Regions from separate parts of the Ramlibacter sp. bp-362 genome, predicted to be linked through region 2. Evidence: predicted binding sites of a transcription regulator. Region 2 holds the regulator's gene; each other region holds the start of a gene.
The links. The regulator HrcA, encoded in region 2, represses chaperone genes, less so after heat shock. The targets are predictions, from matches to a motif close to TTAGCACTCNNNNNNNNNGAGTGCTAA.
Positions count from the first base shown of each region.

Region 1: a site for HrcA is predicted at 4,454-4,480, ahead of rpoH (RNA polymerase sigma factor RpoH). Genes of this name have one in related genera too.
Region 3: a site for HrcA is predicted at 3,171-3,197, ahead of groES (co-chaperone GroES). Genes of this name have one in related genera too.

Region 1 is NZ_JBUDXE010000018.1:43,958-54,265, reverse strand. It holds gene ACY0MJ_RS19720 (M16 family metallopeptidase) at 1-933, opposite strand, end outside; gene ACY0MJ_RS19715 (M16 family metallopeptidase) at 947-2,368, opposite strand; gene ftsY (signal recognition particle-docking protein FtsY) at 2,398-3,501, shown strand; gene cutA (divalent-cation tolerance protein CutA) at 3,534-3,866, opposite strand; gene ACY0MJ_RS19700 (Mpo1 family 2-hydroxy fatty acid dioxygenase) at 3,915-4,373, shown strand; gene rpoH (RNA polymerase sigma factor RpoH) at 4,511-5,446, shown strand; gene ACY0MJ_RS19690 (sensor domain-containing diguanylate cyclase) at 5,572-7,311, shown strand; gene ACY0MJ_RS19685 (DNA alkylation repair protein) at 7,399-8,211, opposite strand; gene ACY0MJ_RS19680 (SCO family protein) at 8,212-8,793, opposite strand; gene cyoE (heme o synthase) at 8,799-9,674, opposite strand; gene ACY0MJ_RS19670 (COX15/CtaA family protein) at 9,730-10,308, opposite strand, start outside.
Region 2 is NZ_JBUDXE010000014.1:8,078-18,385, reverse strand. It holds gene ACY0MJ_RS17885 (hypothetical protein) at 1-334, opposite strand, end outside; gene ACY0MJ_RS17880 (hypothetical protein) at 537-1,007, shown strand; gene ACY0MJ_RS17875 (hypothetical protein) at 1,033-1,767, opposite strand; gene ACY0MJ_RS17870 (hypothetical protein) at 2,043-2,522, shown strand; gene ACY0MJ_RS17865 (PAS domain S-box protein) at 2,531-3,253, shown strand; gene ACY0MJ_RS17860 (response regulator) at 3,258-3,695, opposite strand; tRNA gene ACY0MJ_RS17855 (tRNA-Ile) at 3,785-3,861, opposite strand; gene ACY0MJ_RS17850 (hypothetical protein) at 3,936-4,691, opposite strand; gene hrcA (heat-inducible transcriptional repressor HrcA) at 4,816-5,823, opposite strand; gene ACY0MJ_RS17840 (NAD kinase) at 5,871-6,767, shown strand; gene recN (DNA repair protein RecN) at 6,764-8,425, shown strand; gene rapZ (RNase adapter RapZ) at 8,436-9,299, shown strand; gene mutY (A/G-specific adenine glycosylase) at 9,385-10,308, opposite strand, start outside.
Region 3 is NZ_JBUDXE010000013.1:80,390-90,697, reverse strand. It holds gene ACY0MJ_RS17710 (MaoC family dehydratase) at 1-156, shown strand, start outside; gene ACY0MJ_RS17705 (MarC family protein) at 157-801, shown strand; gene ACY0MJ_RS17700 (DUF1003 domain-containing protein) at 798-1,286, opposite strand; gene ygiD (4,5-DOPA-extradiol-dioxygenase) at 1,393-2,265, shown strand; gene ACY0MJ_RS17690 (hypothetical protein) at 2,270-3,019, opposite strand; gene groES (co-chaperone GroES) at 3,294-3,614, shown strand; gene groL (chaperonin GroEL) at 3,657-5,303, shown strand; gene ACY0MJ_RS17675 (hypothetical protein) at 5,407-5,763, shown strand; gene ACY0MJ_RS17670 (pseudouridine synthase) at 5,773-6,549, opposite strand; gene ACY0MJ_RS17665 (Crp/Fnr family transcriptional regulator) at 6,542-7,264, opposite strand; gene ACY0MJ_RS17660 (AMP-dependent synthetase/ligase) at 7,385-9,319, shown strand; gene ACY0MJ_RS17655 (ABC transporter ATP-binding protein) at 9,342-10,226, shown strand; gene ACY0MJ_RS17650 (branched-chain amino acid ABC transporter permease) at 10,228-10,308, shown strand, end outside.

The sequences.
Region 1 (10,308 bases), on a different contig from region 2:
CCGCACCTCCTCGGACAGGCGCGAGACGAAGCCGCCGCCGCCCAGGATGTAGTTGCCCACCAGCAGCGGGAAGTAGTCGGGGTCGTCGCGCTTGTAGCCCGGCTGGCCGATGAGGATGTGCGCCTGGGCCGAGGCGAAGGGGATCATGCGCTCCACTGGCGCGGTGAGCGGCGCCACCTCGGGCACCGGCGGCAGCGGCTGGCAGGTCCCGTTCGGCAGGTGCGACAGCAGGGTGGCGACGATGCGATCCGCCTGCGCCCGGTTCACCGCGCCGACCACGCTCGCCTTGGCGCGGCAAGGCTGGATCTTGCGATAGAACTCGCGCATGTCCGCCACGCTGATGCGGTTCAGCGATTCCTCGGTGGTGTCGTAGCCGTAGGGATGGCTGCCGTACACCGCGGCGTTGAACGCGCGCCCGGCGATGGTGGCGGGCCGCGTGTTGGCCTCGCGGATGGCCGCGATCATCTGCTGGCGCTCGCGCTCCCAGACGTTCTCCGGGAAGGACGGCTCGCCCAGTTGCCGCGCGCCCAGCTTCACGGCTTTTTCCAGCAGGTCCGGATACGTGAGCGAGCGCAGCGAAAAGCTCATGCGGTCGAGGCCGGAGCTGGCGCCGAAGCCGGCGCCCAGGTCGGCCCAGGCCTCGCCCAGCTGGTTCTCGTCCAGGGCCGGCTCGCCGTCGCGAGCGGCGATGCCCTTGGACGTCATGCCCGCCGTCACGCCGGCGAGGCCCGCCTTGTCGGCCGGGTCGCGGCGGTCGCCGGCGTCGAAGTCGATCTCCACGTCCACCATGGGCAGGCTGGGACTCTCGACCAGGTAGACCTGGGCGCCGCTGGGCTGCTGCCATTTCTGGATCGGCAGCGCGGCCCAGGACGGGAAGGCGCAGAAGGCGAGCGCGGCGGCCGCGGCGCAGCGCGCGAGGAGGTGCTGGGACATCACGGCGTTTCTTTCAATGACGCACCGGCACGGCCGGCTGGCGGGGCTTGCGGTTGGGGTCGACGGGCAGCGGGCGCAGGATGCCGACCGAGAGCTGGTCGTCGCCGAAGTAGCGGGCGGCGACGGACTGCACCTGGTCGGCCGTCACCTCGCGCAGGCGCGCCATCAGGCGATCGTCGGCGTCCAGCGGCAGCCCGAGGATCCAGTCGGATCCCAGTTCGCGCGCCTGGTTCATCAGGGAGTCGAGCTTGTAGATCTCGCCGGCGATCCAGCGCGTCTTCACGCGCTGCAGTTCCGCCTCGGTCACGCCTTCGCGGGCGACGCGCGCGACCTGCTCGCGCAGCGCCGCCTCCACCTGCTCCGGCGTCTTGCCGGCCGCGGGCACGCCCGAGAGCGAGAAGAGCTGCGGGCCGCGGCCCCACAGGCCGTAGCCGGCGTCGACGCCATCGGCGACGCGGTCGGGCCCCTGCGTGAGCGCGCGGTCCAGCCGGGCGCCGTCGTAGCCGTCGAGCACGGCGGCCAGCACCGTGAGCGCCAGCGCGTCGTCGTTGGCCGGCGTGTGCTCGAAGGACGTCAGCTGCGGCACCTTGAATGCGAGCGTGACGTAGGACTGGTCGGCCGGCGCCTTGAACTCCATGCGGCGGATGCCCTTCTGCTCCGGTTCCTCGCGCGGCTTGCGCGCGGGCACGGCCTTCGCCGGAATCGCGCCGTAGTACTTCTGCACGAGGTGCAGCACCTCCTTGGGATCGACGTCGCCCGCGACGACGACGGCCGCATTGGCCGGCACGTACCAGCGGCGGTAGAACTCGCGCGCGTCCTGCGGGGTCATCGCCTGCAGGTCGCTCATCCAGCCCACCACCGGCCGGCCGTAGGGCGAGGCCTGGAAGATGATGCCGTTCAACTGCTCGTGCAGCTGCGCGCGCGGGCTCTCCTCGGTGCGCATGCGCCGCTCCTCCTTCACCACCTCCAGCTCGCGCTTGAACTCGTCGTCGGGCCACTGGTTGTGCGCGAAGCGGTCGGACTCCAGCCGGATCACGTCCTCCAGCTTGCCCGCCGGGATCTGCTGGTAGAAGCCGGTGTTGTCGCGCGTGGTGAAGGCGTTCTCGCGGCCGCCCAGCGCGGCGACCTTGCGCGAGAACTCGCCGGGGCCGGTGGTGGGCGTGCCCTTGAACATCATGTGTTCCAGCACGTGCGCGACGCCCGTGGTGCCGTCGACTTCGTCCATCGCGCCGACGCGCACGTACAGCATGTGCACCGCGGTCGGCGCGCGCCGGTCCGGCTTGACGATCAGCGTGAGCCCGTTGGCGAGCCGGTACTGCACCGGCTTTTCCTGCGCGGGCGCCGGCCCGGTGATCTGGCCGGTGGCGGGCGCGGACGACAGCAGCGAGAGCGAAAGGGCGAGGAGGGGAAGGAGCGCGCGGAGGGGCTGTTTCATAGAATCGTGTGATTCTAGAAACCTCCCTGATGTTCAGCTTCTTCCGGAAAAAGCCCCCGCCCACGCCCGCACCCGCGCCGACGAGCACGCCCGAGCCCGTCGCGGCGCCGCAGGCCGCGCCGCCGCCGGCTCCGGCGCTCGCACCCGAACCGGCCCCTGGAGCGGGCGGTGGACTGATCGGCAGCCAGCTCGTCGCCCCGCTGGAGATCCCCACGGTCGAGGCGGTGCCGGCGGAACGGCAGGGCTGGATGACGCGGCTGAGCGCCGGCCTGCGCAAGACGGGCGCCAGCATTTCGCAAGTCTTCACGGGCGCGCAGATCGACGACGCGCTCTATGAAGAGCTGGAAACCGCGCTGCTGATGGCCGACACGGGCGTGGCCGCCACGACCTTCCTGCTGGAAGAAGTGAAGCGCAAGGTCGCGGCGACGGGCGCGACGCGGCCCGTGCAGGCGAAGAACATCCTGGTGGACGCGCTCACGGCCTTGCTGCGGCCGCTGGAGCGGCAGCTCACGATCGGCGAGCACCAGCCCACCGTGATCATGGTGGCCGGCGTCAACGGCGCGGGCAAGACGACCTCGATCGGCAAGCTGACCAAGCACCTGGCGGACAGCGGCGAGACGGTGCTGCTCGCGGCGGCGGACACCTTCCGCGCGGCGGCGCGCGAGCAGCTGGCCGTCTGGGCGGACCGCAACAAGGTGGAGATCGTCAGCCAGGAAGGCGGCGACCCGGCGGCGGTGAGCTTCGACGCGGTGAGCGCCGGCAAGGCGCGCGGCAAGGACGTCGTGATCGTCGACACCGCGGGGCGGCTGCCGACGCAGCTGCACCTGATGGAGGAGCTGCGCAAGATCAAGCGCGTGGTGACCAAGGCGGACGCGACGGCGCCGCACGAGGTGCTGCTGGTGATCGACGGGAACACCGGGCAGAACGCGCTCACCCAGGTGAAGGCCTTCGATGCGGCGCTTCAGCTGACCGGGCTGGTGGTGACCAAGCTCGATGGGACGGCCAAGGGTGGGGTGCTGGCGGCGATCGCGCAGGACAAGCCCGTGCCGGTGTATTTCATCGGGGTGGGGGAGAAGCTGGAGGACCTGGAGACGTTCAGGGCGCGGGAGTTCGCGTTGGCTTTGCTCGGGTGATTGCTGGGGTTCGCCTGCGGCTCACCGCCAGCCTACGAAGTCACTTCATTGCATAGCCACTCGAAATAGGAAGCGCTGGCCTGCATCCGCACGGACAGGAACTGCGGGACGTCGTAGGGGTGGGCTTCGGCGAAGAAGGCCTGCAGGGCGGGTTCCAGGGACGGCAGGGTCTTGAGGGTCAGGCGGACTTCCGGGTCCTCGCAGGTGCGGCCCTCCCAGCCATAGAAAGAGGTCAGGCCCTCTTCCACCTGCACGCAGGCGGCCAGGCGCCGCTCGATCAGCGCGCGGGCGAGGGCTTCGGCGGCTGCCCGCGTCGCCACCGTGGTCGTGACCGCCAGGATGTCGCGCTCTTTACAATCCTCCATGGCCCTGCCCTCCACAATGCGCGCATTGTCCGCCGCCAGGAGCGACCCATGTCCACGCTGACCGATTCCGCCCCGCCCGCCGCCCGCAAGGTCGACCAGCTGCTGGCGCATTACGAGGAAAGCCACCGCAACCCGCGCAACGAGCGGATCCACTTCGTGGCCATCCCCCTGATCATGCTCAGCCTCATCGGGCTGCTCTACACGCTCCACCCGTGGGTGGCCTACGCCTTCGTGGCGGCCAGCATGGTCTACTACGCCAGGCTCTCCACCGTGTTCCTGCTGGCCATGGCGGCGCTGTCGGTGATCGGGCTCGCGCTGGTGCACGCGATGGGTGAGCATGTGCTCACTATTTCGGTGGCCATCTTCGTGGGCGCCTGGATCGCCCAGTTCGTGGGCCACCAGATCGAGGGCAAGAAGCCCAGCTTCTTCGAGGACTTGCAATACCTGTGGGTCGGTCCCATCTTCGTGCTGAGCAAGCTGTTCCTGAAGCTCGGCATCCGCTGGTAGCGGGCCTTCCCGGGGCAGCGCCCCTTCCTGGCAGGCCCCACCGACTGCCATTCGGCACCCGTGCCTACGGAACCCTTGGCTTGGCACTCTGTCTAACAGAGTGCTAATATTTTTTACAAGCACAAGGAGATCCCCGCATGTCCACAACCGCAGGAACCGCAGGCACCACGGCATTGGCAGTCGCCAATCCCTGGGCCGTCGTTCCGTCGCTGGGCAACCTGGACGCGTACATCTCGGCCGTGAACCGCCTGCCCATGCTGACGGCGGAGGAAGAATACGAATACGCGCGCAAGTTCAGGGAAGACAACGACCTGGAAGCCGCCGGGAAGCTGGTGCTGTCGCACCTGCGCCTGGTCGTCTCGGTCTCGCGCAAGTACCTGGGCTACGGCCTGCCCCATGGCGACCTGATCCAGGAAGGCAACATCGGCCTGATGAAGGCCGTGAAGCGCTTCGACCCGAACCAGGGCGTGCGCCTCGTGAGCTACGCGCTGCACTGGATCAAGGCGGAGATCCACGAGTACATCCTGAAGAACTGGCGCATGGTCAAGGTGGCCACCACCAAGGCGCAGCGCAAGCTGTTCTTCAACCTGCGCTCGATGAAGCAGGGCTTCAAGGACGAAGCGGACGCCGAGACGCACCGCGAGACGCTGACCGACGCCCAGATCGACGTGATGGCGCGCGAGCTGAACGTGAAGCGCGAGGAAGTGATCGAGATGGAGACCCGCATGTCGGGTGGCGACGTGGTGCTGGACCCCGCGCCCAGCGATGACGGCGAGGAAGCCTTCGGCCCGATCGCCTACCTGGCGGACGCGAGCCACGAGCCCACGGCGGAACTGGAGAACCGCGAGCGCGACACCATGGCCACGGCGGGCATCGCCGCGGCGCTGGAGCAGCTCGATCCGCGCAGCCGCCGGATCGTGGAGGAGCGCTGGCTGAAGGTCAACGACGACGGTTCCGGCGGCATGACGCTGCACGAGCTGGCCGCGGAATACGGCGTGTCGGCCGAGCGGATCCGCCAGATCGAGGTGGCGGCGATGAAGAAGATGAAGAAGGCGCTGGCCGCCTACGCCTGAGCGTCTCCCGCCCGTTCCCGAAAGCCCGGCCCCCGCCGGGCTTTTTGTTGTATCCGCGCCCCGCGCGCGCAGTTTTCGCGCCCGGAAGGTGGCAGCTCATCGGCTGCACTGCAACAATCCCGGCCATGAGGGGGACGGCCCTGCGCGCATTCGGCGCGATCCTTTTGTGGTGCGCCTCCTTCGGGATGGTGCAGGAGGCCCGCGCCCTCGAGCCGGCGGACCCGGCGCCCGCGCCCCTGGTCTCGCTGTCCGGCGCCCGCCCGGTCGCCGCCCTCAACAGCCAGAGCGTGTTCTGGTTCGACCGCAGCGGCGGCAGCACCATCGAGACGGTCTCCCGGGCCGTCGACACCCTCCCCTGGCGCCTGCGCCAGCGCGACGACCACGAGCGCCTGCAGGGCGGGGCCGTCTGGGTCCGCTTCGACGTCCTGGCGGCGCCCGGCGAGCGCTGGTTCGCCGAGGTCGGCGGCGCCGTGTACGACCAGGTGCAGTTCTTCTTCCAGGACCGCCGCGGCGCCTGGGTCGCGCAGGAAGCGGGCAGCACCCTGGCGGTGTCGGACTGGACGATCCCCGGCCGCCTGCCCACCTTCGCCCTCGCGCCGGGCGACGGCCGGCCGATGCGCTACTGGGTGCGGGTGCAGGACGACCGCGCCGACTTCGCGTCGCCCATCTCGCTGTTCCGCTCCGACGCGCTGCAGGCGAGCCGCGAGCGCGAGCAGTTCCTGTTCGGCGGCTTCTCCGTGCTCACGCTGCTGGTGACCGTCGCGGCGTTCGGCAACGGCGTGCTGTACCGCGACCGCGCCTTCCTCACCTTCGGGCTCTACATCCTGCTGCTCGGCGCCGGCATGCTGGGTCGCGCCGGCGTCGGCGCCCAGCACCTGTGGCCGGACTGGGCGATCTGGAACGGCACGGCCCTGGGCCTGTGGCCGGGCGCGGCGACCGCGGCCGCGCTGTGGTTCGTGAAGGTCGTGACCGAACCCAAGCGCCTGTCGCGCGCGCTGGACCTGGGCGTGGCGGCGCTGATCGCCTCGCTCCTGGCGGCCGTCGCCCTCGACATCGTGGTGGCCAGCAGCCTGAGCATGACCCTGGTGCTGTCGCTCACCGGCCTGTCGCTGGTGGCCATCCTGAGCATGGTGCTTTGGGGCTGGCTCGATGGCCACGATCCGCACCTGCGGCTGGTGGCGCTGGGCTTCGTGCCGGTGCTGGTGATGGCGCTGTTCCCGCTGGCGCGCGGCTTCGGCCTGGTGCCCAGCAGCGTGCTGACGCGCGCCGGCCTGTTCTACGGCGCGGCGCTGGAGCTGCCGATCCTGTTCTATGCGCTGCACCGCCGGCTGATGGCGCGCCGCGAAAGCGAACTGCGGGCGAGCGCCCTGTCGCGCACCGATGCGCTGACCGGCCTGCCGCACCGCCGCGGGCTGGTGGAGCGGCTCGATTCCAGCCTCGCCCACGCGCGCGGGCAGAAGCAGCAGTGCGCGCTGCTGGGCGTGCGCATCTCCAACCTGGAGGCGATCGCCGAGGAGTTCGGCAAGGAAGCGGCGGAGAAGGCGCTGGTGGTCGCGGCCTCGCACCTGCGCCGCGCGATCGTCGACTTCGACATGGCCGCGCGCGTGGGTGACCGCGAGTTCGCCGTGCTGCTGGAAGCGCCGGTGACGCCGGAGAAGGTGAGCTCGCGGGCGCAGCAGGTGGTGGCGAGCGGGCTGCGGCAGGTCGAGGCGCTGCCGGCGGCGCTCACGCTGAAGTTCCACGTCACGGCGGCGATGCTGCCCTTGCCGCAGCTCGACGGGGAAGGCAGCCTGCAGTGGGTGCTGGACGGGCTGGACGGGATGACGCAGGGGGAGCGGAAGCTGATCCGGCCGTTGAATTTCTGACCTTGCTGGGGTTCGCTGGCGCTCACCACCAGCCTACCGGTTCGCCGGTTTTCGTAGGCTGGCGGTGAGCGCAGCGAACCCCAGCATTCACCCGAGACTGCGCTGCGCGCGGCGCACGATGTAGGCGGTCGCCGGAGGAACGGCGCCGCGGCCCCACTCCGCGCAGACGTCCTGCACCCACTGCGGCTGCGTCTTCGCCGCATCGTTCAGCCAGTTCGCCACCGAGTTCTGCACGTAGCGGCTCGGGTCCGCGCGCAGCGGCTGCAGCAGCGGCAGGCCGCGCCAGGGTTCCTTCTTCAGCGCGTCGATCTGCGCGCACCAGACGCCGCGCGGACGCGTCGCTTCGCTGGCGAAGCGGCGGATGTTCGCATCGGGGTGCGTGGCCCAGGCCTGCAGCAGGCGCAGGGCAGTGTCGACATCGCCCGCGATCTCGTCGCGCACGGCCATCCAGGCCATCTCGCGCACGCCGAAGTGCGGGTCGGCCGCGAAGCGCCAGGCCGACGCCAGCTTGTCCGGCAGGGGCAGGCGGCTGAACGCGATCCACTGCGCCGCCCACGAGCGCGCGACGTCGCTCGGGTGCGTGGCGAGCGCATGGGCGATGCGGTCGCGCTCCGGCAGCGGCTCGGTGAGGTCGTAGAAGGCGCGCGCGACGTGCAGGTGGCGCTTCACCGGCGCGAAGGCGCCGAGCATCGCCAGCGTGTCCTGCAGGCGCTCGGCCTGCGGGTCCAGGCCGACGTCGCGCGCGACGTTGCGCGCGAGCAGCGGCAGGTCGAGCGCGAGGAATTCGTTGAGGTTGACGGTGGGAATGCGTCCCGCGTTGAGCGCGTCCAGCACCTCGGGCGGGATCAGCGCGATGCGCGCTGCGCCCTTGCGGCCGATGAAATTGGAATCTGACCCCAATTAGAGGAGCAGCTTGAGGTCGTCGGCCAGCGCCTGCGCGCCGGCGCCATAGCGCACGTAGAGGCGCAGCTTGCCTTGCGGGTCGTAGACGTAGCTGGCCGCGGTGTGCTCCATGAAGTAGCTGCCGGGCGCCTTGCCGTCCACGCGCTTGTAGTAGACCTTGAAGTCCTTGGCGACGGCGGCGGTCTGGTCGTCGTTGCCGCGCAGGGCGACGAAGTCGGGGCCGAAGTTGGCGACGTAGGCCTTGAGCAGTTCGGGCTTGTCGCGCGCCGGGTCCACGGTGATGAAGATGCCCTGCACCTTGTCGCCGTCGGGGCCCAGCAGCTTCTTGGCCTCGGCGATCTCCTGCAGCGTGGTGGGGCAAACGTCGGGGCACTGCGTGTAGCCGAAGAAGACCACGACGGCCTTGCCCGCGAAGTCCTTGATGCTGCGCATGCGGCCGTCCGCGTCGGGCAGCGCGAAGTCGCGCGCGTAGTCGGCGCCCGTGATGTCCACGGCCTTGAATTGCGGCTTGTCCTGGGGCGCGCAGCCGGCGAGCGCCAGCAGGGCGGCGAGACTGAGGAGGGCGGTGCGTCGCAGCATGGTGGTCACAGCAGGTAGTGGTCGACGAGCAGCGCCGCGAACAGCGCGCTCAGGTGGATCAGCGAGAAGCGGAAGGTCTTGCGCGCCAGCGCGTCGGAATACTCGCGCCACAGCCGGAAGCCGTACCAGGTGAAGCCCGCGCTGAGCACGAGCGCGGCGGCCAGGTAGATCCAGGAGCTCATGCCGTAGGCGAAGGGCATCAGGCAGGCGGCGAACAGCACGATCGTGTACAGCAGGATCTGCAGCCGGGTGAACTCGTTGCCGTGCGTCACCGGCAGCATCGGCAGGCCGGACTTGCGGTAGTCCTCCACGCGGTACAGCGCCAGCGCCCAGAAGTGCGGCGGCGTCCACAGGAAGATGATCAGGAACAGGATCAGCGCCTCCGGGCCGACGTCGCCGCGCAGCGCCGCCCAGCCCAGCACCGGCGGCATCGCGCCGGAAGCGCCGCCGATCACGATGTTCTGCGGCGTCAGCGGCTTGAGCACTACGGTGTAGATCACGGCGTAACCGATGAAGGTGGCGAGCGTCAGCCACATCGTGAGCGGGTTGACGAACTCGAACAGGATCCAGGAGCCCAGCGTGCACAGGCCGACGGAGAACAGCAGCGTCTGGTTGTCGCCCAGCTCGCCCTTGGCCGTGGGCCGCCAGGCCGTGCGGCGCATCTTCGCGTCGATGCCCTTCTCCACCAGGCAGTTGAAGGCCGCCGCCGCGCCGGCGACGAGCCAGATGCCGGCGCAGGCGATCAGGGCCAGGCGCACGTCGCCCCACGAAGGCAGGCCCGGCACGGCGAGCACCATGCCGATCAGGGCGCAGAAGACGATCAGCTGCACCACCCGCGGCTTGGTCAGGTGGTAGTACTGGCGCGCGATCGATCCGGTCATTGGGCTAGCCTCCGCGCTGCGCGCTGCGGCATTCGCCTTGGGGCGGCCCGGCGGCTCATGCCGACACCTCGCGCGCGTGCACGGTGGCCACGCTGTCCACGCGCTCGGCGCGGCTTTCGCGCAGCGCCCAGGTGAGCGCCACGACGAGCGCGGCGGCGCCGCCCGTGTGCGCCACGGCGGCCACCAGCGGCCAGCCCAGCACCACGTTCGACAGGCCGCTCGCGAACTGCCACAGCGCCAGGCCGGCGACGATGCGGCTGGTGCGATGCAGCGCCCCGCCGCGCAGCCGCCACGCGAGCACGCCCAGCACGACGAACAGCGCATAGGCAACGAGCCGGTGCGTGTAGTGGATCGCGGTGAGCGCGGCGAAGGTGATGTGCTCGCCCGCGCCCGTCATGCCGAGATGGCGCCACAGCTCGAAGCCCTGGTGGAAGTTCATGACGGGCCACCAGCTGCCCTGGCAGGTCGGGAAGGTGCTGCAGGCGAGCACGGCGTAATTGGTGCTCACCCAGCCGCCCAGCGCGACCTGCAGCCACAGCAGCGCATAGGCGCCCACCAGCCAGCGCCGCGCCGAAGCGGGGATCACGAAGGCGCCGCTGCCGCGCTGCGCCTGCCGGTACGCCACCGCCTGCAT
Region 2 (10,308 bases):
CGCTCACGTCCGCGGCCCAGGAGACTTCCGCGGCCTTGCGGACCTTCTTGTCCAGGAGGGGCAGCCCGAGCAGCATGCGCAGCACTGCGTTGCGGTTCCAGCCGATGATGCAGATGGTGGCGACGAACGCCTGCTTGCCGCGCTCGTCGTCGAGCTGGTCGACTTCCACCACCGCGCATTGCGGCGGCACGCCCAGGCGATCCAGGTGGGTCGCCACCATGCGACGGTATTCCGCGTCCAGTCCGCCGGAGGTGTCCTCCAGGTTCTGGTAATCGGTCGAGTGTTCGCTGGTGGTGGTGCGTCCCTTGGCCGCTGCCCATACGCGCCTGAACACGCTCCGCACTCCGCGATATTTCCTTCGCTGCATGACACGAATCGTTGCACGATTGTCACGAAGCACCAACCCGCTCACGCTGGTTACATCAGGTAACCGTGATCAAGTTGACAGGGGCAGTTGCGCGTACGCGCCCAGGCGGCGAGCGCAACGCAGAATCCGCCCCAACAGGACTCGGAAAGGACAGGGCCCGGTGAACTTCATGCATGCAGCCATGGCGTGGTTGGTGGACGCCGCCTCGCGGCCGCTGGAACTCGCGTCGCTGGCGCTCACGCACCGTCGCCGGCGCGCGGTCACGCGCCTGCACGCGGAGCGGCTCGCGGCCGAGATCATGGAGGTCGCCGAGTCCATCCAGATCGACCTGGTCGACCTGCCGGATCGCTCGGACCTGATGGACTTCTCGCGCCAGACCGAGCATTGCCGCCAGCAGGCCGAGGCCGCGGCGCGCACCGGCGGCAACTCGCTCGCCGCGCTGGACGAGGCCGTGGGCCACCTGCACGAGGGACACCGCCGCATCGTGAACCTGCGTTCCGAACTCGACGCGCTGCTGGCGGCGCGCCGCCGCGGCAAGGACGTGCCGCGGGCCTGCAAGTTCGCGACCGGCAGCAAGCCGGTGCGCTCGCGCTGGGCGAGCACGACCAGCTCGCACACGCGCTCGACGACGCTCGACTGAGAGCGCGCCGCCGCGCTTCAGCGCATCAGCGCTTCGTGCCGATGAAGGCGATCGCCTGCCCGAAGGGCTTGTTGATCACGGCGGCATCGAGCCGGCGCTGCTCCTCGCGGTAGACGGCCACGCCCTCGAACACCGCGCCCGGGAAGACGCAGGGGAATCCGCCGAAGGTCAGCGTGAGGTCGAAGGCGTTGGCGTCGCCGCGCGGCGCGACGGTGCCCGTGATCGGGCAGCCGTTGATGCTGGTGCTGACCTCGCCCTTGGCGGTGACCGTGAAGGTGCCGGGGCGCGTGCCCAGGGCGAACATCGCGTTGCCGTCGAACGCGCCGACCAGGTCGGAGAGGCGGGCGTCGCCGTCGAGGTCCTTGTCGTAGGTGAGGCTGAACTGGCGCTGCGCGTCGACCGAACCGGCCACCGACATGCGCGGGCTCAGGCGAGCCGACAGGCTCACCGGCTTGCTGGGGAGCATGGGGACCTCCCAGTTGTAGTCGAGGCCGTCGGTGGAGGTGAGCTTCGCGCCGTGGAAGTCGGCGGTGCCCGCCACCAGGCCGGCCACCGCGTCGGGCTTCCCGGCCTGCGAATAGAGCATGTAGTACGAGCCGTCTCCCAGGACGATGGCGTTCACTTCCCGGTCGGAGCCCATGGTCCCGGTCCACAGGCCGGCATACGGGTCGCCGCCGCCGCAGGAGGCGAGCAGGACAGTGGCGAACAAGGCGGCACAGGCCTTGGCGAAGGCCGCGGGGGCGCGGTGCTGGATCTGCATGGAGAAACCTTTCGAAACAGGACCGAGCGAGGGTCGTCCATGGCGAGCTCATCCGTCAAATGGCGATCACCGCGTTTCTGTGCCGTTCATCACGCTTTCGCGCGCCGCCCGTCAGCCGTTCGCGCGCCGGCGGCCGGATTCCGTGACAAAGTGTGCAGATGCCCGTGAGGGCGGCACCCTACCGGTCAATCCTGCGGTTTAAGCCGATCCCCACTGGATCGCTGCCCGGCCGTGCTGGAAACTCCTGCGAAAGAAGCAGCGAGAGATACAGAACGATGGACGACCAGTGGGACTTCCGCCCCAAGACCTCGGTGCTCGCCGACCTGGGGCCCCTGCCGGAGGTCGTGGAGAGCAACAGCGAAACCACGTGGAAGATGTTCCTGCAGCTGGAAGCGCAGCAGGCGGCCAGCTTCTCCAGGACCACGCCCTCCGCGCTCGCGCCGCTCGCGGGCGCCGGATCGCCGGCCGGCGGCAGCCTCTCCGTGGATGACGTGATGGCCCAGGCGCGGCGATTCAACCGCATCTGCCCGGTCGAACCGCAGTGGCAGCGGCTGCATGCCCTGCTGGTGCAGGCGGGCGAGGCGGACGCGCCGGCCGCCATGGCCGGCGTCGAATTCCGGAGGACGCCGCCGCTCGCGAAGCGCATCCGCGTGCGCGACCAGGTGGAATGGGCCGCTCGCCACGGGCTGCTGCAGGAAATCTCCGAATTCCTCGACCTGCTCCCGGAGGACCAGTGGGTCCACATGGGCCAATGAACCCGGCCATGCTCCAGACCGCCTCCGCTCCCGCCTCCCCCCAGCCCGCCGCCGACGACCTGGCGGACCTGCTGCTCGACGCGATCTGCGTCGTCGACGCCCAGGGCCGCTTCCTTTCGATCCGCGGCGCCTGCGAACGCATCTTCGGCTACCGGCCCGAGGAGATGGTCGGCCGGCCCATGATCGGCTTCGTCTACGCCGAGGACCGGCCCCGCACGCTGCAGGCCGTGGACCGCGTCATGTCCGGCTACCTGCAGCGGCACTTCGAGAACCGCTACGTGCGCAAGGACGGTTCGCTGGTCCACATCATGTGGTCCGCGCGCTGGTCGCCGCAGGACGGCGTGCGCGTGGCGATCGCGCGCGACATCACGGACCGAAGCCAGTCGGCGGCGATGGCCGAGACCCTCGATCCCGTGGTGGCGCCCGTGTGCCACTGGCGCCTCTCCGGCGCGCCCCCGCGGCTGTTCCCGCCGGGCCGCGGGCCCATTCCGCTTTCGGCGCAGGACTACACCGTGCTCAAGGCCCTGGCGACCGGCAGCGACTGCGTCCACCGCGAAGCGATCGTGGCCGCGCTGGGCGAGGACTACCTGCAGTACGACCAGCGCCGGCTCGACACGCAGATGCGGCGCCTGCGGCGCAAGGTGGAAGAAGCCAGCGGGCTGAAGCTGCCGATCAGCACCGTGCGATCGGTGGGCTACCGCGTGTACCAGCGCATCGAGATCTGCGCCTGACGCTTCACGCGAACGGGCGGGCCAGGCCCGCCAGGTCCGCCGGGTCGAAGCTTCCCTTGGAGAGATAGGCGTCGGCGCCCGCCTCCAACCCGCTCTGGCGGCCGGACGAGGAAACGGCGGAGGTCACCAGCACCACGGGCAGTTGCGCGAGGGCCGGATCGCTGCGGATCGCCCGCGTGAGGCCCACGCCATCGAGCCGGGGCATCTGCACGTCGGAGACCACCAAGTCGAAGCGGCGCGCCTTCAGGGCCCGCAGCGCCTGCTCCGCGTCCGCCACTTCCTCCACGCGGTGCCCGGCGCGTTCGAGCAGGTCGCGCAGCAATTCGCGGGTCTGGGAGGAATCATCGACCAGGAGGACCAGGCTGCCGGAAAGCGGCACCCGGCCGGTGGGCGCACGCGCCGGGGTGGAGGCGGGCTGGCTCTGGTTCATGCAGGTGGGCATGGCTGGTGGACACCCATGATAGGGAGGGCCAGCGGGGGAAATCTGAGCAAATCTGAGCGGGAGGCGCGCGGAGCGCGGCGCGCTCGCGGTGGTAGGCCGTGCAGGACTTGAACCTGCGACCAAGGGATTATGAGTCCCCTGCTCTGACCAACTGAGCTAACGGCCCGGCCAGGCGGCGATTGTAGGTGGCTCGCTGCCCCCACCCCAGCCCTCCCCCAGAGGGGGAGGGAGCAAGGCAGGTCAGTCGCGGTCGCCGCCGAAGATCACGCTCATCTTGCTCGGCTCGTTGCGCGCGACGGCGTATAGGCGGCCCGTGCCGGGCCGCAGCCAGGCCACGCCGGAGAAGCTGGCGCCCGGGTAGGCGCAGGGCGCGGGGCCGAAGGAGATCGTGAGGTCGTACGCGTCGGCGTCGCCGCGCGGGGTGGCCGTGCCGCCGATGGCGCAGCCGTTGATGCTGCTGCTGACCGCGCCGTTCGCCGCGACCGTGAACGTCGCGGGCCGCACGCCCAGGGGGAAGCCCGCCTGGCCGGTGTAGCTGCCCGCCAGGGAAGCGAGCGTCGCCGGGCGGCGCGCGAAACCGCTGGCGGCGACGGCGTCCGCGGCGAAATCGAAGCCCGTGCCGCTGGCGGGCGTGAAGGTCCCGTCGAAGCGGCTGCCGGCCGCGAGCGTGGCCGCCAGCGCGCCGGGCTTCAGTCCCGCGCCCTCGGCGCTGAACTCCAGGGCGTCCGCGGAGGCGAAGCGGCCGGCGTCCAGCGTTCCCGTGCCCTGCACCGCGCCGCCGACGACGGTCGCGTCGCCCGTGGCGGAATAAAGGAGGTAGTAGCTCCCGTCGGCGAGCACGAGTCCGTCGATGGCACGCTGGGTGCTCGTCGTCCCCGCATAGGTGCCGGCCGCAGCGGCCAGGGAGTCGTCGTCTGCGCCGCCGCCGCAGGCGGACAGCAGGGCCGCGAGGGCCAGGCCGAGCGATGCGGCCGCTGTTCTTGTCTTGAACTGCATGGTTCTCGTTGTTCGAAGGTGGCGCAGTGTTCGCGCGCGCGGAGCCGATGTCAATCGGCCGGAAGTCTACTTGTTGCGCAAGCGCTCCGCGCGCGCCCGGCGGTGCCCCACCGCGGCCCGGCGGCTACTTGTTGTGGCTCAGCGCGTTGGTGACGAGCCGCGACGTGATGTCCACGATCTGGATCATCCTGTCGTAGGCCATGCGCGTGGGCCCGATCACGCCCAGCGTGCCGACCACCTGGCCGTCCACCTCGTAGGGGGCGCTCACGACGGAGAGTTCCTCGAAGGGCACGATGTGGCTTTCGCCGCCGATGAAGATGCGCACGCCGTCGGCCTGGCTGGAGACGTCCAGCAGGCGCATCAGCTGCGTCTTCTGCTCGAACAGCTCGAACGCGTGCCGCAGGTGGGTCATGTCGCTGGCGAAGTCGCTCACGGCCAGCAGGTTGCGCTCGCCGGAGATCACCACCTCCTCCTGGTCCTGCTGCATGGCCTCGGAGCTCGCCTCCACGGCCGTCTGCATCAGCGTGACGATCTCGCTGCGCAGCCGCTCCACCTCGCCCTTGAGGCGCTCGCGCACTTCCTCGATGGTGAGCCCCGAGTAGTTCGCGTTGAGGTAGTTGGCGGCCTCGGCCAGCTGCGCCTGGGTGTAGTCGGCCGGCGTGTGGACCACGCGGTTCTGCACGTCCCCCTCGGGCGAGACGATGATCACCAGGAAGCGCCGCTCCGACAGGCGCAGGAACTCGATGTGGCGGAACACCGAGCTGCGCCGCGGCGCCACCACCACCCCCACGAACTGCGACAGGTTCGACAGCATCTGCGCCGCGTGCGCGATCACCTTCTGCGGCTGGTCCGCCGGCAGCGAGGGCGCCGCGAATTCCTCGCGGCGGGCCGTCAGCATGGTGTCGACGAAGAGCCGGTAGCCGCGCGCGGTGGGCACGCGGCCGGCGGAGGTGTGCGGGCTGGCCACCAGCCCCAGCTCCTCCAGGTCGGACATCACGTTGCGGATGGTGGCCGGCGACAGCTCGAGCCCCGAGGCCCGCGACAGCGTGCGCGAGCCCACGGGCTGCCCTTCGGCGATGTAGCGCTCGATCAGGGCTTTCAACAACACCTTGGCGCGGTCGTCGAGCTTCATTGGGAAGGGTGGGGCCAGCTGCCTGATTTTAATGATGTAATTTGCCGATGAATCCCATCTTCCGGCAGGTCGCCCTCATCGGCAAGTACCACGCCGCGGTGGCCCCGCCGCTGGCCGCGTCGATGCGCGCGGCGCTGGAAGACATCGCGGAATTCCTCACGGCCCAGGGCTGCCGGGTCGTCGTGGAGCGCGACACTGCCGCCGTCGCCGGCATCACGGGCCACCCCACGGCCGATGTTGCCACGATGGGCACGCAGTGCGACCTCGGGCTCGTGGTCGGCGGCGACGGCACCATGCTGGGCGTGGGCCGCCAGTTCGCGCGCCACGGCGTGCCCCTGATCGGCATCAACCAGGGCCGCCTGGGCTTCATCACCGACATCGCGCTGGACGACTACCGCTCCGTGCTGCCGCCCATGCTGGCGGGCGAGTACGAGGAGGACCACCGCACGCTGATGCACGCGCAGGTCGTGCGCGACGGCCAGCCGGTGTTCGACGCGCTGGCAATGAACGACGTCGTCGTCAACCGCGGCGCGACCTCCGGCATGGTGGAACTGCGCGTCGAGATCGACGGCCGCTTCGTCGCCAACCAGCGCGCCGACGGCCTGATCGTCGCGTCGCCCACCGGCTCCACGGCCTATGCGCTGTCGGCCGGCGGGCCGCTGCTGCACCCGTCGAACCCGGGCTGGGTGCTGGTGCCGATCGCGCCGCACACCCTGTCCAACCGGCCGATCGTGCTGCCCGACGCGGTGGAGATCACCTTCGAACTGGTCTCCGGCCGCGATGCCAGCGCCAACTTCGACATGCAGTCGCTCGCGTCGCTGCTGCATGGTGACCGGATCACAGTGCGCCGCTCCGAGCACAAGGTACGATTCCTCCATCCCCGCGGGTGGACCTATTTCGACACCCTGCGCAGGAAGCTCCACTGGAACGAGGGTGCGACGTGAGCCTGAAACGCATTGCGCTGCGCGATTTCGTGATCGTCCGCGAGCTCGAGCTGGAGCTCGCCGGGGGCTTTTCCGTGCTCACCGGCGAAACGGGCGCCGGCAAGTCCATCCTGGTCGATGCGCTGCAGCTGGCCCTGGGTGCCCGCGCCGAGGCGACGGTCGTGCGCGAGGGCGCGGCCCGGGCCGAGATCAGCGCCGAGTTCGACCTCCCCCCGGCGCTCGCGCCCTGGCTCGAAGAGGCGGGTTTCGACGGCGGCGACACGCTGCTGCTGCGCCGCACGGTGGACAGCCAGGGCAAGAGCCGCGCCTGGATCAACGGCAGCGCCGCCACGGCCACGCAGCTGCGTGAGGCGGGTGAACTGCTGGTCGACATCCACGGCCAGCACGCCTGGCAGAGCCTCACCCGCCCGGCCTCCGTGCGCGCGCTGCTCGATGGCTATGCCGGCGTGGACACCGCGAAGCTGCAGCAGCTGTGGGGCAGCTGGCGCGCCGCGCAGAAGACGCTGGCCGACGCGCGGGCCGCGCAGGATTCGCTGCAGCGCGAACGCGAGCGCCTCGCCTGGCAGATCGGCGAGGTCGACAAGCTCGCGCCGGGCGCGGACGAGTGGGACGAACTGAACGCCAGCCACACGCGCCTGTCGCACGCCCAGGCGCTGCTCGATGCGGCGAACGGCGCGCAGCAGCTCCTCGACGGCGACGAAGGCGGCGCCCGCCAGGGCCTCGCCCAGGCGCTCGACGCGCTGCGCGGCCAGGAGCACCTGGAGCCGCGCTTCCGCGACATCGCGGAGGTGCTCGCCTCCAGCCTCGCGCAGTTGGAAGACGCCGCGCATTCGCTGCAGGCCTACCTGCGCAAGACCGACCTCGACCCCGAGCGCCTGGCGGAACTGGACGAGCGCATGGGTTCCTGGCTGTCGCTGGCGCGCCGCTACAAGCGCCAGCCGGCGGAACTGCCGGCGCTGCTCGCCGCGTGGAAGGACGAACTCGCGCGGCTCGACGCGGCGGCGGACCTCGCGGCGCTGGAAACGGCGGAGAAGAAGGAACACGAAGCCTTCCTCGCCGAAGCGAAGTCGCTGTCCCGCGCGCGCGCCAAGGCGGCGCCGCAGCTGGCGAAGGCCGTCACGCAGGCGATGCAGGGGCTGGGCATGCAGGGCGGGCGCTTCGAGGTCGCGCTGGAGAAGGCGGACGAGCCGTCCGCGTACGGCCTGGAGGACGTCGCCTTCCTCGTCGCGGGCCATGCAGGGAGCACGCCGCGCCCCGTCGGCAAGGTCGCGTCCGGCGGCGAGCTCTCGCGCATCGCGCTGGCGATCGCGGTGACCACCAGCCGCCTGGGCGAGGCGCAGACGCTGATCTTCGACGAGGTCGATTCCGGCGTCGGCGGCGCCGTCGCGGAGACGGTGGGCCGCCTGATGAAACAGCTGGGGCGCGACCGGCAGGTGCTCGCCGTGACGCACCTGCCGCAGGTGGCCGCGTGCGCCGACCACCACCTGGTGGTGGCCAAGCGGGCGCAGCAAGGCGGCGTCAGCAGCAGCGTCGCGGCCGTGCAGGGCGAGCAGCGCGTGGCCGAGGTCGCGCGCATGCTCGGTGGCGAGCGCCTGTCGGGCACGACGCTCGCGCACGCCAAGGAAATGCTGGCCGACGCCGCGGCGGCGGGCAGCTGAGGAGGCGACCATGGCGCTGGAGCTCGTCCTCATCACCGGCATGTCCGGCTCCGGCAAGTCCGTGGCGCTGCGGGCGCTGGAAGACGCCGGCTACTTCTGCGTGGACAACCTGCCGCCGGAGCTGCTGCTGCAGTTCGTCCGGCTGGAGGAAGCCAACGGCCGGCGCCGCGTCGCCATCGCCATGGACGTGCGCAGCGCCAACGCCCTGCCCCAGGTCCCCGAGCACCTCGACGAACTGGTGCGCCAGGGCGTCGCCGTGCGGCCGCTGTTCCTCGACGCCACCACCGACACGCTGGTGCGCCGCTTCTCCGAGACGCGCCGCCGCCACCCGCTTTCGCGCACGGCGGCCGAGAACGACGGCGACGAGCACCGCGCCGTGGTGGAGGCGATCGAGCTGGAACGCGAGCTGCTCGGCGAACTGCGCCAGCGCGCCCACGTGATCGACACCAGCGTGCTGCGCGCGGCGCAGCTGCAGGAATACGTGAAGTCGCTGCTGTCGGCGCCGCTCGCGCAGCTGACGCTCGTCTTCCAGTCCTTCTCGTACAAGCGCGGCATCCCGGTCGACGCGGACTACGTGTTCGACGTGCGCATGCTGCCCAACCCGCACTACGAGCCGGAGCTGAAGGACCTGACCGGCCTGGACGCCCCGGTGGCGGACTACCTGCGCCAGCACGCGGAAGTCGAGGAGATGTTCGCCGACATCGCCGCCTTCCTGGACCACTGGCTGGAGCCGCTGGCGCGCAACCAGCGCAGCTACGTCACGGTGGCCATCGGCTGCACCGGGGGGCAGCACCGCTCGGTGTACCTGGTGGAAAGGCTGGCGGAGGAGTTCGGGGACCGGTGGACGACGCTGAAAAGGCACCGGGAGATCTGACTGTCATCCCGGGCGCACAAATTGTCATCCCGGGCTTGACCCAGGATCCACGGTGGCGCAGTGCCACTCGCCGATGGATTGCGGCTCAAGGCCGCAATGACAAGTCTTGTTCCAGAAGGCGCCTCACCGGCGCCGGCAGCCCCAGTCCCGGCCACTCCCCCGCCCCGAACCACGCGCCCTCCGCGCCCGCCCACCCCGCCGGCAGCACCGCCTGCACCGGATGCAGGTGCAGGTCCTTGTGCGTGAGCACGTGCACGAAGGGCTCGACCTCCCGCAGGCGGCGGCGGGCCGGTCGCGGCAGCGCCTCCTCCAGCGCGTCGCGGCTGCCGAACACCGGCAGGCAGTAGAGCCCCGCCCACACGCCCGGCGTCGGCCGCTTCTGCAGCCACACCGAGCCGTCGCCGGCCTGCGCGTGCAGCAGCCAGAGCGATTCGGCCGTGCGCTTCAGCTTGCGCGTCTTCACCGGGTAAGCCTCGGGACGCCCTTCGCGCGCCGCGGCGCATTGCGGCTGCACCGGGCACAGCAGGCAGCTCGGGTTGCGCGGCAGGCACACCGTCGCGCCCAGGTCCATCAGCCCCTGCGTGTAGCGAGGCATGTTCTCCCGCAGTTCGCGCGCGGGCAGCAGCGCGCGCGCGTGGTCCCACAGCGTGCGCTCGTGGGCGGCGACGGCAAGGTCCTCGCCGAAACCGAGCACGCGCGTGAGCACGCGCTTCACGTTGCCGTCCAGGATGGCCGCGCGCTCGCCGAAGCAGAAGGCGGCGATCGCCGCGGCCGTGGAAGGCCCGATGCCGGGCAGCGTGGCCAGCACCGCCGCCGTCCGCGGGAAGGCGCCGCCGTGCAGCGCCACGACGTCCTGCGCGCAGCGATGCAGGTTGCGCGCGCGGCTGTAGTAGCCCAGGCCGCTCCACAGCGCCAGCACGTCGTCCAGCGGCGCGGCGGCCAGCGATTGCACGTCGGGAAAGCGCGCGAGGAAGCGTTCGTAGTAGCCCAGCACGGCCGCCACCTGCGT
Region 3 (10,308 bases), on a different contig from region 2:
CGGCCGGACGCGGGCCTCGTGCGCTCGCGCTGGGACGTGAGCAACCAGAGGGGCGAGCTGGTGCTGCAGATGGAGGGCTACGGCTTCTTCGGCCGGCGCCACCCCGCCACGCCGCAGGAACTGGCGGCGCTGGACGCCGCGCGCGCGGCCGCCTGAATGGACTTCAAGCCGCTCATCACGCTGCTGGCGATCGTCAATCCGCCGGCGATCATCCCCTTCTTCATCCACTACACGCAGGGGTTCTCGCGCGCCAACCGGCGGCACACGGTGGTGGTCGCGTCGTTCACCGCGTTCGTGGTGATCGCCGCCAGTGCCTTGCTGGGGATCCGCATCCTCGAGTTCTTCGGCATCTCGCTCGCGAGCTTCCAGGTCGGCGGCGGCATGCTGCTGCTGACCAGCGCGCTCAACATGCTCAACGCCAAGCCGGCCGAAGCGAAGCCGACGACCAACGCCATGCAGGAGGGCGCGGAGAAGGCGGCGATGGGCGCGAGCATCGCGGTGGTGCCGCTGACCATCCCGCTGCTGACCGGGCCCGCGACCATGGCCACCGTGGTGGTCTACGCGGAGCGTGCGCAGACGGCGCTGCAGACGCTCACGCTGGTGGGCTACGGCGTCGTGATCGGCGCGGTCACGTTCATCTGCTTCGCGCTCGCGAACCCGATCGCCCGTGCGCTCGGGCAGACCGGCATCAACGTGCTGACGCGCCTCATGGGACTGATCCTCGCGGCGCTGGCCGTCGAGGTGATGGCGGAAGGCCTGGGCAAGCTGTTCCCGGTGCTGGGACGCGTGAGCGTCCTCTAGGAGCCTGCGCGGTAGGCCTCCTCGATCTGCCGCACGATGCTCTCGGGCTGGATCGCGGCCGCGAGCGCGTCGATCTCGGGGTCGTCCGCCTCGATCGCGCCCATCTTCTTGGCCATCAGCTCCAGCAGCGCCAGGATCTTCGTGTTCTCCTGTTCGGCCAGCAGGTTGATCTGCAGGTCGAGCTGGGTGCGCCGCTCGGTCACCCGCATCTCGTAGTTCTGGCTGATCAGGATGAAGGACGAGAGGAAGATCGCCTCCAGCGAGACGCACAGCGTGAGGAAGGTGAAGGGATAGGGATCGAAGCGCGGCAGCCTGGGCAGCACGTTCCACAGGATCCACACCGCGAACAGGACCGCGTGGATCCAGACGAAGGAGATCCGCCCGCAGAAACGCGCCACCGCCTCCGCCGCCCGGTCCGGCACGCTGCGGTGGCGCTTGGACCAGTCCTCCATCTTGCGCATCCGCTCGACGTTGCGCCGCGTCATGCTTTCCGCTGCGTCTGTTTCCATTGGCTTGCCCGTGGATGAGGGAAGGCCAGTGTATGGAAGGCCGGCGCACCTCGGGTCGCGCGCCTTGCCGCAGAATCGCTCCATGAGCGCCGCCGCCAGCACCATGCCCGCCGCCTTCATCGGCCACGGGAGCCCGATGAACACGCTGGAGCGCAACCGCTTCACCGAGGCCTGGGCGGCGCTGGGGCGCAGCCTGCCGCGGCCGCGCGCGATCCTCGCGATCTCCGCCCACTGGTTCGTGCCGGGCACGGCCGTCACCGCGATGGCGAGGCCGCGCGTGATCCACGACTTCCACGGCTTCCCGCCCGAGCTGTTCGCCTTCGACTACCCGGCGCCCGGCGCGCCCGAAGTGGCGCAGGAGATCGTGGACACGGTGAAGCCGGCGTACGTCGGCCTGGACCACGACAGCTGGGGGCTGGACCACGGCACCTGGTCGGTGCTGGCGCACGTGTTCCCGCAGGCGGACATCCCGGTGCTGCAGCTCTCGATCCACAGCGGCGAGCCGGTCGAATACCACATCGAGCTCGGCGCGCGCCTGGCGCCGCTGCGCGAGCGCGGCATCCTGATCCTCGGCAGCGGCAACGTGGTGCACAACCTGCGCCGCATCGACTGGGGCCGCGCCGACAGCGCCTTCGACTGGGGCGAAGCCTTCGATGCGGAAGTGAAGGACATCATGGGCTCCGAGCCGGGCCGGCTGGCCCAGGCCCTGCGCCACCCCGCGTACGCGCTCTCGGTGCCGACGCCGGAGCACTTCCTCCCGCTGGCCTACATCGCCGGCGCGGCCCGCGCGGCCGGCCAGCCCGCGACCGCCTTCGCCGAAGGCGGCACCATGGGGTCGCTCACGATGACCAGCTACCTCGTCGGCGAAGTGGGCAGCGCGCCGCCGGCGCGGGCGCACGATGCCCAGGACCTGCCCGATCCGCGGCAGGTGCCGCCGGAACAGACCAACATCTGATCGCTCAGGTGCCGCTGCGCGCGCGGCGCCGTGCGGGCCGCGCCGGATTGTCCGCCAGCAGCAGTTGCGGGGGCGCGTCGACGACGCCGCCCGAACCGTAGCCGAGGAACTCCACCCGCCAGTTCGCCAGCTGCGCTCCATCGGCAAGCGGCGTGGCGGCATCAGCTTCGAAGCTGTCGGCGAAGGGCGCCGAGATGTCGCTCCACTCGCACAGCGCATCCTCGCCGTACAGGCCCACGCGCCCGCCAAGCAGGGGGGCCGTGTCCTTGTCGTGGAACCGGGCCACCTGCACGCCGTCGATCGAGATGCTGGCCCGCGGCCCGGCGACCTGCACCTGGAAGCGGTACCACTGGCCGATGACGCCCTTGAAGCTGGAACCGGTGGCGATGATCTTCTGGCCGTCGTTCACGCCCGGCACGGCGTAGCGCGGGTCGCGCTTGCCGATCTCCCAGCCGTTGGGCTTCAGGATGAAGTAGTACAGGTGGTCCTTGTCGACGTAGTTCCAGACCAGCCAGGTGACTTCCCAGGCGTTGGGCGTGGGCGTGCGCAGCTGCTTGACCGTGCGCAGGCGGCCGCTGAAGGCATAGGGCGTGCCGCCGGCCCCGAACGGCTGGCTGCTGACGGCCAGGAAGGAATGGGTTTCGTCGGCCCGGGTGGCGGCCATGGGCTGCAACTGCAGGACGCGGGCGCCGGCGGGAGCGGCGATCGCCACGAGGGCCAGCAGGGCCGCCGTGGCGAGCTTGCGGAAGAACATCGGTGTAGGAATCGGCTGACGTGAAGACAGGCGATATTGGAAATCGCGGTGCACCACGGATGGGCAGCCATTTCCCTACGTCGAAGCCGGGCGGGGCGGCGTCACGCGTCAGCCGCCGCCCCGCTTGAAAGCCGGCAAAAACCCACTATCATTAGCACTCGTCGGAATTGAGTGCTAACAGCAGAGCTGGGCGCACCCTCCGCGCAAGTTACTGAGCGCTAACTCTCGTTGGCGCTCTTTGGTGTCCACCACTGCTTCCATTGAAGGAGATGCAATGAAACTTCGTCCTCTGCACGACCGTGTGATCGTCAAGCGCCTCGAACAGGAAACCAAGACGGCCTCCGGCATCGTGATCCCGGACAACGCCGCCGAGAAGCCCGACCAGGGCGAGGTGCTGGCTGTCGGCCCGGGCCGCAAGAACGACAAGGGCGAACTGATCGCTCCGAACATCGCCGTGGGCGACCGCGTGCTGTTCGGCAAGTACAGCGGCCAGACCGTCAAGGTCGATGGCGAAGAACTGCTGGTGATGAAGGAAGACGACCTGTTTGCCGTGATCGAAGGCGCCGCCTCGACCGGCCTCAAGAAGGTCGCCTGAGTCTCCCCCCAACCCAATTCATCTCTCTGAGGTAATCCCAACATGGCAGCAAAAGACGTAGTGTTCGGCGGCGACGCCCGCGCCCGCATGGTCGAAGGCGTGAACATCCTGGCCAACGCGGTCAAGGTGACCCTGGGCCCCAAGGGCCGCAACGTGGTGCTCGAGCGCTCCTTCGGCGCCCCCACCGTGACCAAGGACGGCGTGTCCGTGGCCAAGGAAATCGAGCTGAAGGACAAGCTCCAGAACATGGGCGCGCAGATGGTCAAGGAAGTCGCTTCCAAGACCAGCGACAACGCCGGTGACGGCACGACCACCGCCACGGTGCTGGCCCAGGCCATCATCCGCGAAGGCATGAAGTACGTGGCCGCGGGCATGAACCCGATGGACCTGAAGCGCGGCATCGACAAGGCCGTGGTGCAGCTGACCGAGCAGCTGAAGAAGGCCTCCAAGCCCACCACCACCTCAAAGGAAATCGCCCAGGTCGGCTCCATCTCCGCCAACAGCGACTCCTCCATCGGCGAGATCATCGCCGAGGCGATGGACAAGGTCGGCAAGGAAGGCGTCATCACCGTCGAGGACGGCAAGTCCCTGCAGAACGAGCTGGACGTCGTCGAGGGCATGCAGTTCGACCGCGGCTACCTGTCGCCCTACTTCATCAACAACCCCGAGAAGCAGGCCGCCCTGCTGGACAACCCGTTCGTCCTGCTCTACGACAAGAAGATCTCCAGCATCCGTGACCTGCTGCCCACGCTGGAGCAGGTGGCGAAGGCCTCGCGCCCGCTGCTGATCGTCGCCGAGGAAGTCGAAGGCGAAGCGCTGGCCACCCTGGTGGTCAACACCATCCGCGGCATCCTGAAGGTCGTGGCCGTCAAGGCCCCCGGCTTCGGCGACCGCCGCAAGGCCATGCTGGAAGACATCGCCATCCTGACGGGCGGCAAGGTCATCTCCGAAGAGACCGGCATGACCCTCGAGAAGGTGACGCTGGCCGACCTGGGCCAGGCCAAGCGCATCGAAGTGGGCAAGGAAAACACCACGATCATCGATGGCGCCGGCGCTGCCGCCGACATCGAGGCGCGCGTGAAGCAGATCCGCGTGCAGATCGAGGAAGCCACGTCCGACTACGACCGCGAGAAGCTGCAGGAGCGCGTGGCCAAGCTGGCCGGCGGTGTGGCCGTGATCAAGGTCGGCGCCGCGACCGAAGTGGAAATGAAGGAGAAGAAGGCCCGCGTGGAAGACGCGCTGCACGCCACCCGCGCTGCCGTGGAAGAAGGCATCGTGGCCGGCGGCGGTGTCGCCCTGCTGCGTGCCCGCCAGGCCGCCGGCGAGATCAAGGGTGACAACCCCGACCAGGACGCCGGCATCAAGCTGGTGCTGAAGGCGATCGAGGCGCCCCTGCGCGAGATCGTCGCCAACGCCGGTGGCGAGCCGTCCGTGGTGGTCAACGCCGTGCTGAACGGCAAGGGCAACTACGGCTTCAACGCCGCCAACGACACCTATGGCGACATGATCGAGATGGGCATCCTGGACCCGACCAAGGTGACCCGCACCGCGCTGCAGAACGCCGCGTCCGTCGCGTCGCTGATGCTGACCACGGAAGCCATGGTCTCCGAAGCGCCGAAGGACGAAGCGCCCGCGATGCCCGGTGGCGGCATGGGTGGCATGGGCGGCATGGGCGGCATGGACATGTGATGTCCGCCTGAGCCTCACAGCTCGAAAGGAAAGCCGCGGCGCGAGCCGCGGCTTTTTTTTGCGCCGCGCTAAACCGCCGGCGCGCGGCACGGATATACCGCCCGTGACCACCATCGATCCCCGGCAATCCCTCGTCGCAGCCCTGCAGTCGCAGCTCGCGCCGCTGCGCCAGCGGGCGCGCGCCCGGCCGTCCGCCGCTCCGGCCACGGCGGGCGCGGGCCAGGCCGCGGCCGCCTCCATGGCGCAGCGGCTGGAAGCGATCCCCGCGGCCGACCCCGACCGCCGCCGCAAGGCCGTGCGCGTCTACCTCGAAAGCGAGCTCGCCCGCGAGTTCGGCGCGCCGCTGCTCAACGACCCGCAGTTCCCGCAGATGCTCGACGCCATCCAGGACCAGATGCAACAGGACGCCCAGGTCGCCGCCGCCGTGCACGCGCTGGGCGAGCTGCTGCTGGCCGGCTGACGCGGCGCTTCAGAAGCGCTCGTGCGGCGCCAGGTAGCGCCACTGCCCCTGCGGCAGCTGCCCCAGCGTCACGCGGCCGATGCGCACGCGCTTGAGGCCCACCACCTTCAGCCCCACCAGTTCGCACATGCGGCGGATCTGCCGCTTCTTGCCCTCGGTGAGCACGAAGCGCAGCTGCTCCGGGTTCTGCCAGTCCACCTGCGCGTGCTTCAGCGGCTGCCCGTCCAGGCTGAGGCCATGGCGCAAGCGGGCCAGTTGCTCCCGCGGGAAGGCCGCCTGCACGTTCGCCGTCACCTGCCCGTAGGCCACGCGCACCAGGTACTCCTTCTCCATCGTGGAGTCCTCGCCGATCAGCTGCCGCGCCACGCGTCCGTCCTGCGTCAGCACCAGCAGCCCGGTCGAATCGATGTCCAGCCGTCCCGCCGGCGCCAGCCCGCGCAGCTGCGCGGGCGCGAAGCGCTGCGGCGCGCGGTCGCCGCTCCAGCGGTTGCGCCCCTGCACCAGCACCACCGCCGGCTGGTAGCCCTCCTCCGCCTGGCCGCTCACATAGCCCACCGGCTTGTGCAGCAGGATGGTGACCTGCTCGCGCTGCTGCCCGCGCGCCTTCGGGTCCACCTCGATGCGCGCCTGCGGCCCCACCTGCAGCCCCATGGGCGCGACGGCGCCGTCGACCTTCACCCAGCCCTTGGCGATCCATTCGTCCGCCTCGCGGCGCGAACACAGGCCCAGTTCGGCCATGCGCTTGTTCAGGCGGGTCGTGCCGCGGTCGGGGGAAGGTTCAGGCATCGGCGGGGGCGAAGGAATTCGAACGCAGGGCAGGCAGGTCCAGGATGCGCACGCCGCCGTATTCCACCGCGATCATGCCCTGCGCCTGCAGCGACGCGAGCGCCTCGTTCACGCGCTGGCGCGACAGGCCGACGAGGTAGGCCAGCTCCTGCTGCGTGATGCGCAGCACCTCGCCCACGCCGGGGAACAGCACCGGGTTGAACAGCGCCGCCAGGCTGCGCGCCACGCGCAGGTCGGGGTTGGCCATGCGGTCGATCTCGCGCGCGGCGATGAACTGGCCCAGGCGCTCGTTCAGCTGGTTCATCACGAAGCGGTTGAAGCCGATGGAGTGATCCAGCAGCCACAGGAAGGTCTCGGCCGGCAGGCCGGCCACGACGCTGCGGCGCAGCGCCTGGATGTTGTAGCGGTAGATCTCGTTCTTGAGCACCGTGCCCTCGCCGAACCAGCCGCCGGGCGGCAGGCCGGTGAAGGTGATGGTCTGGCCCTGCTCGGTGTCGCTGCTCATTTTCAGCAGGCCCGCGACCACGCCGAACCAGTAGGTGACGGGCCGGCCGATGCGGCACACGTATTCGCCTGGCAGCGCGTCGCTCACCCGGATGTCGGCGATGGCCCGCTCGCGTTCGACGGGCGAGAGCAGCGCGAGCCACGGGATGCCGGCGAGTTCGGCCGGCTTCGGGGGGCGGCGGCGCTCGTGCAGCGTGAGTTCGGCGGACATCGGATCTGGAGTATGGGGACAGTCCCTCTCAGGATTATCCCTAGGAATGTCGTCGCAAAGACAGATTGGCGTCAAACCACTCCCTACATTGTCCACATGGCGCCCGACCAAGGACAAGGCATGGAGACGACGTTCCCGCGGCTGCTGCTGCAGCACGCAGCGCAGCGGCCCGGCGACGCCGCGATGCGCGAGAAGGAATACGGCATCTGGCAGACCCTCAGCTGGAGCCAGCTCGCCACCATGGTGGAACACATCGCCTGCGGCCTGCACCAGGCGGGCCTCGCGCGCGGCGAGCACATGGTCGTGATCGGCGCCAACCGCCCGCGCCTGTACGCGACGATGCTGGCGGCACAGGCGCTGGGCGCGATCCCGGTGCCGCTGTACCAGGACGCCGTGGCCGCCGAATGCGTCTACCCGATCAACAACGCCGAAGTGCGCTTCGCGCTGGCGGAAGACCAGGAGCAGGTCGACAAGCTGCTGGAGATCCGGCCCCAGTGCCCGCAGCTTTCCACGATCTGGTTCGACGATCCGCGCGGGCTGCGCAACTACAGCGAGCCGGGCCTGCAGTCCATGGACGCCTTGCAGGAGGCGGGCGCCCGCGTCGCGAAGGAGCAGCCCGGCCTGCTGCGCGCGCAGGTGGACGCCGGCCATGCCGACGATGTCGCGGCCATGTTCTTCACCTCGGGCACGACGGGCGCGGCCAAGGGCGTCGTGCACACGCACCGCACCCTGCTCGATCGGGCGCGCGCCGGCGCCGAATTCGACAAGCTCGGCCCGCACGAGGAAGTGCTGGCCTACCTGCCGCCCGCCTGGATCGGCCAGAACATCTTCAGCTACGCCCAGTGGCTGGCCTGCGGCTACGTGGTGAACTGCCCCGAATCCGCCGGCACGGTAATGATCGACCTGAAGGAGATCGGGCCCACCTACTACTTCGCGCCCCCGCGGATCTTCGAGGCGCTGCTCACCAGCGTGATGATCCGCATGGAGGACGCGAGCGCGCCCAAGCGCCGCATGTTCCACGCCTTCATGGACGTGGCGCGGCGCGTCGGCCCGGCCCTGCGCGACGGCAAGCCCGTGGACGCGCTCGACCGGCTGAAGTACGCGCTGGGCAACGTGCTGGTGTACGGCCCGCTGCGCAACAACCTCGGCATGTCGCGCGTGCGCGTGGCCTACACGGCCGGCGAGGCGATCGGCCCCGACCTGTTCACCTTCTACCGCGCGATCGGCATCAACCTCAAGCAACTCTATGGCAGCACCGAGACCGCGGTGTTCGTCTGCATGCAGCCGGACCACCAGGTGAACGCCGACTCGGTGGGCATTCCCTGCCGCGACGTCGAGATCCGGCTGGAAGCCAACGGCGAGATCCTGGTGCGCTCGCCCGGCCTGCTGAAGGAGTACTACAAGAACCCGGAAGCCACGGCCGAAGTGAAGACGGCCGACGGCTGGTACCGCACGGGCGACGCCGGCTTCCTGGACGCGCAGGGCCACCTGCGCATCATCGACCGCGCCAAGGACGTCGGCGCGCTCGCCGACGGGTCGCTGTTCGCGCCCAAGTACATCGAGAACAAGCTGAAGTTCTTCCCGCACATCAAGGAGGCGGTGGCCGTGGGCGACCGGCGCGACATGGTGTGCGCGCTGGTCAACATCGACTTCGAGGCCGTGGGCAACTGGGCCGAGCGGCGCAACCTGCCCTATGCCGGCTACACCGACCTGGCGCAGAAGCTTGAGGTCTACGAGCTGGTCCGGGAGTGCATCGAGAAGGTCAACGCCGACCTCGCCGCCGACGAGAAGCTCGCCGGCAGCCAGGTCCGCCGCTTCCTCATCCTGCACAAGGAGCTGGATGCCGACGACGGCGAGCTCACGCGCACCAACAAGGTCCGGCGCGGCTTCATCGCCGAGAAGTACCAGGTGCTGGTCGACGCCCTGTACGGCGGCAGGTCCGAGCAGTACATCGAGACCCAGGTCAAGTTCGAGGACGGCCGCACCGGCGTGGTGAGCGCCACGCTGCGGATCATGGACGCGCGCAGCTTCGCCCCGCTGAAGGCGGCGGCATGAGGCGGATCGAGGAACCCAAGGCATGAGCACTGCCCCCACCCTGGCGACGCCCTTCGCCGAGTTGCCGCCGCAGCCCGAGGCGGCGCAGCGGCACGCGAGCGCCGCCGCGCCGGCGACGCCCGCCCCTGGCCGGCGCTTCGGCGAAGTCATCCTGGACGTGAAGAACATCTCGCTCGCCTTCGGCGGCGTGAAGGCGCTCACCGACATCTCCTTCGACGTGCGCGAGCACGAGGTGCGCGCCATCATCGGCCCCAACGGCGCCGGCAAGAGCTCCATGCTCAACTGCATCAACGGCGTGTACCAGCCGCAGGAAGGCAGCATCACCTTCCGCGGCCGGACCTTCAGCAACATGAAGAGCCGGCAGGTCGCGGAGATGGGCATCGGCCGCACCTTCCAGAACCTGGCCCTGTTCAAGGGCATGAGCGTGCTGGACAACATCATGACCGGCCGCAACCTGCGGATCAGGAGCAACCTGCTGCTGCAGGCCCTGCGCATCGGCCCGGCCGAACGCGAGGAGATCCGCCACCGGGAGGTGGTGGAACGCATCATCGACTTCCTGGAGATCCAGGCCTACCGGAAGACGCCCGTGGGGCAGCTGCCCTACGGCCTGCAGAAGCGCGTCGACCTCGGACGGGCGCTCGCGATGGAGCCGCAGGTGCTGCTGCTCGACGAGCCCATGGCGGGCATGAACCTGGAGGAGAAGCAGGACATGTGCCGCTTCATCCTCGACGTGAACGACGAATTCGGCACGACCGTGGTGCTGATCGAGCACGACATGGGCGTGGTGATGGACATCTCCGACCGCGTGGTGGTGCTGGACTACGGACGCAAGATCGGCGACGGCACGCCCGACGAAGTCCGCAACAACCCCGACGTCATCCGCGCCTACCTCGGGACTTCGCACTGACATGGGCTTCTTCCTCGAAACGCTTCTCGGCGGCCTGATGACGGGCATGCTGTACTCGCTGGTGGCGCTCGGCTTCGTGCTG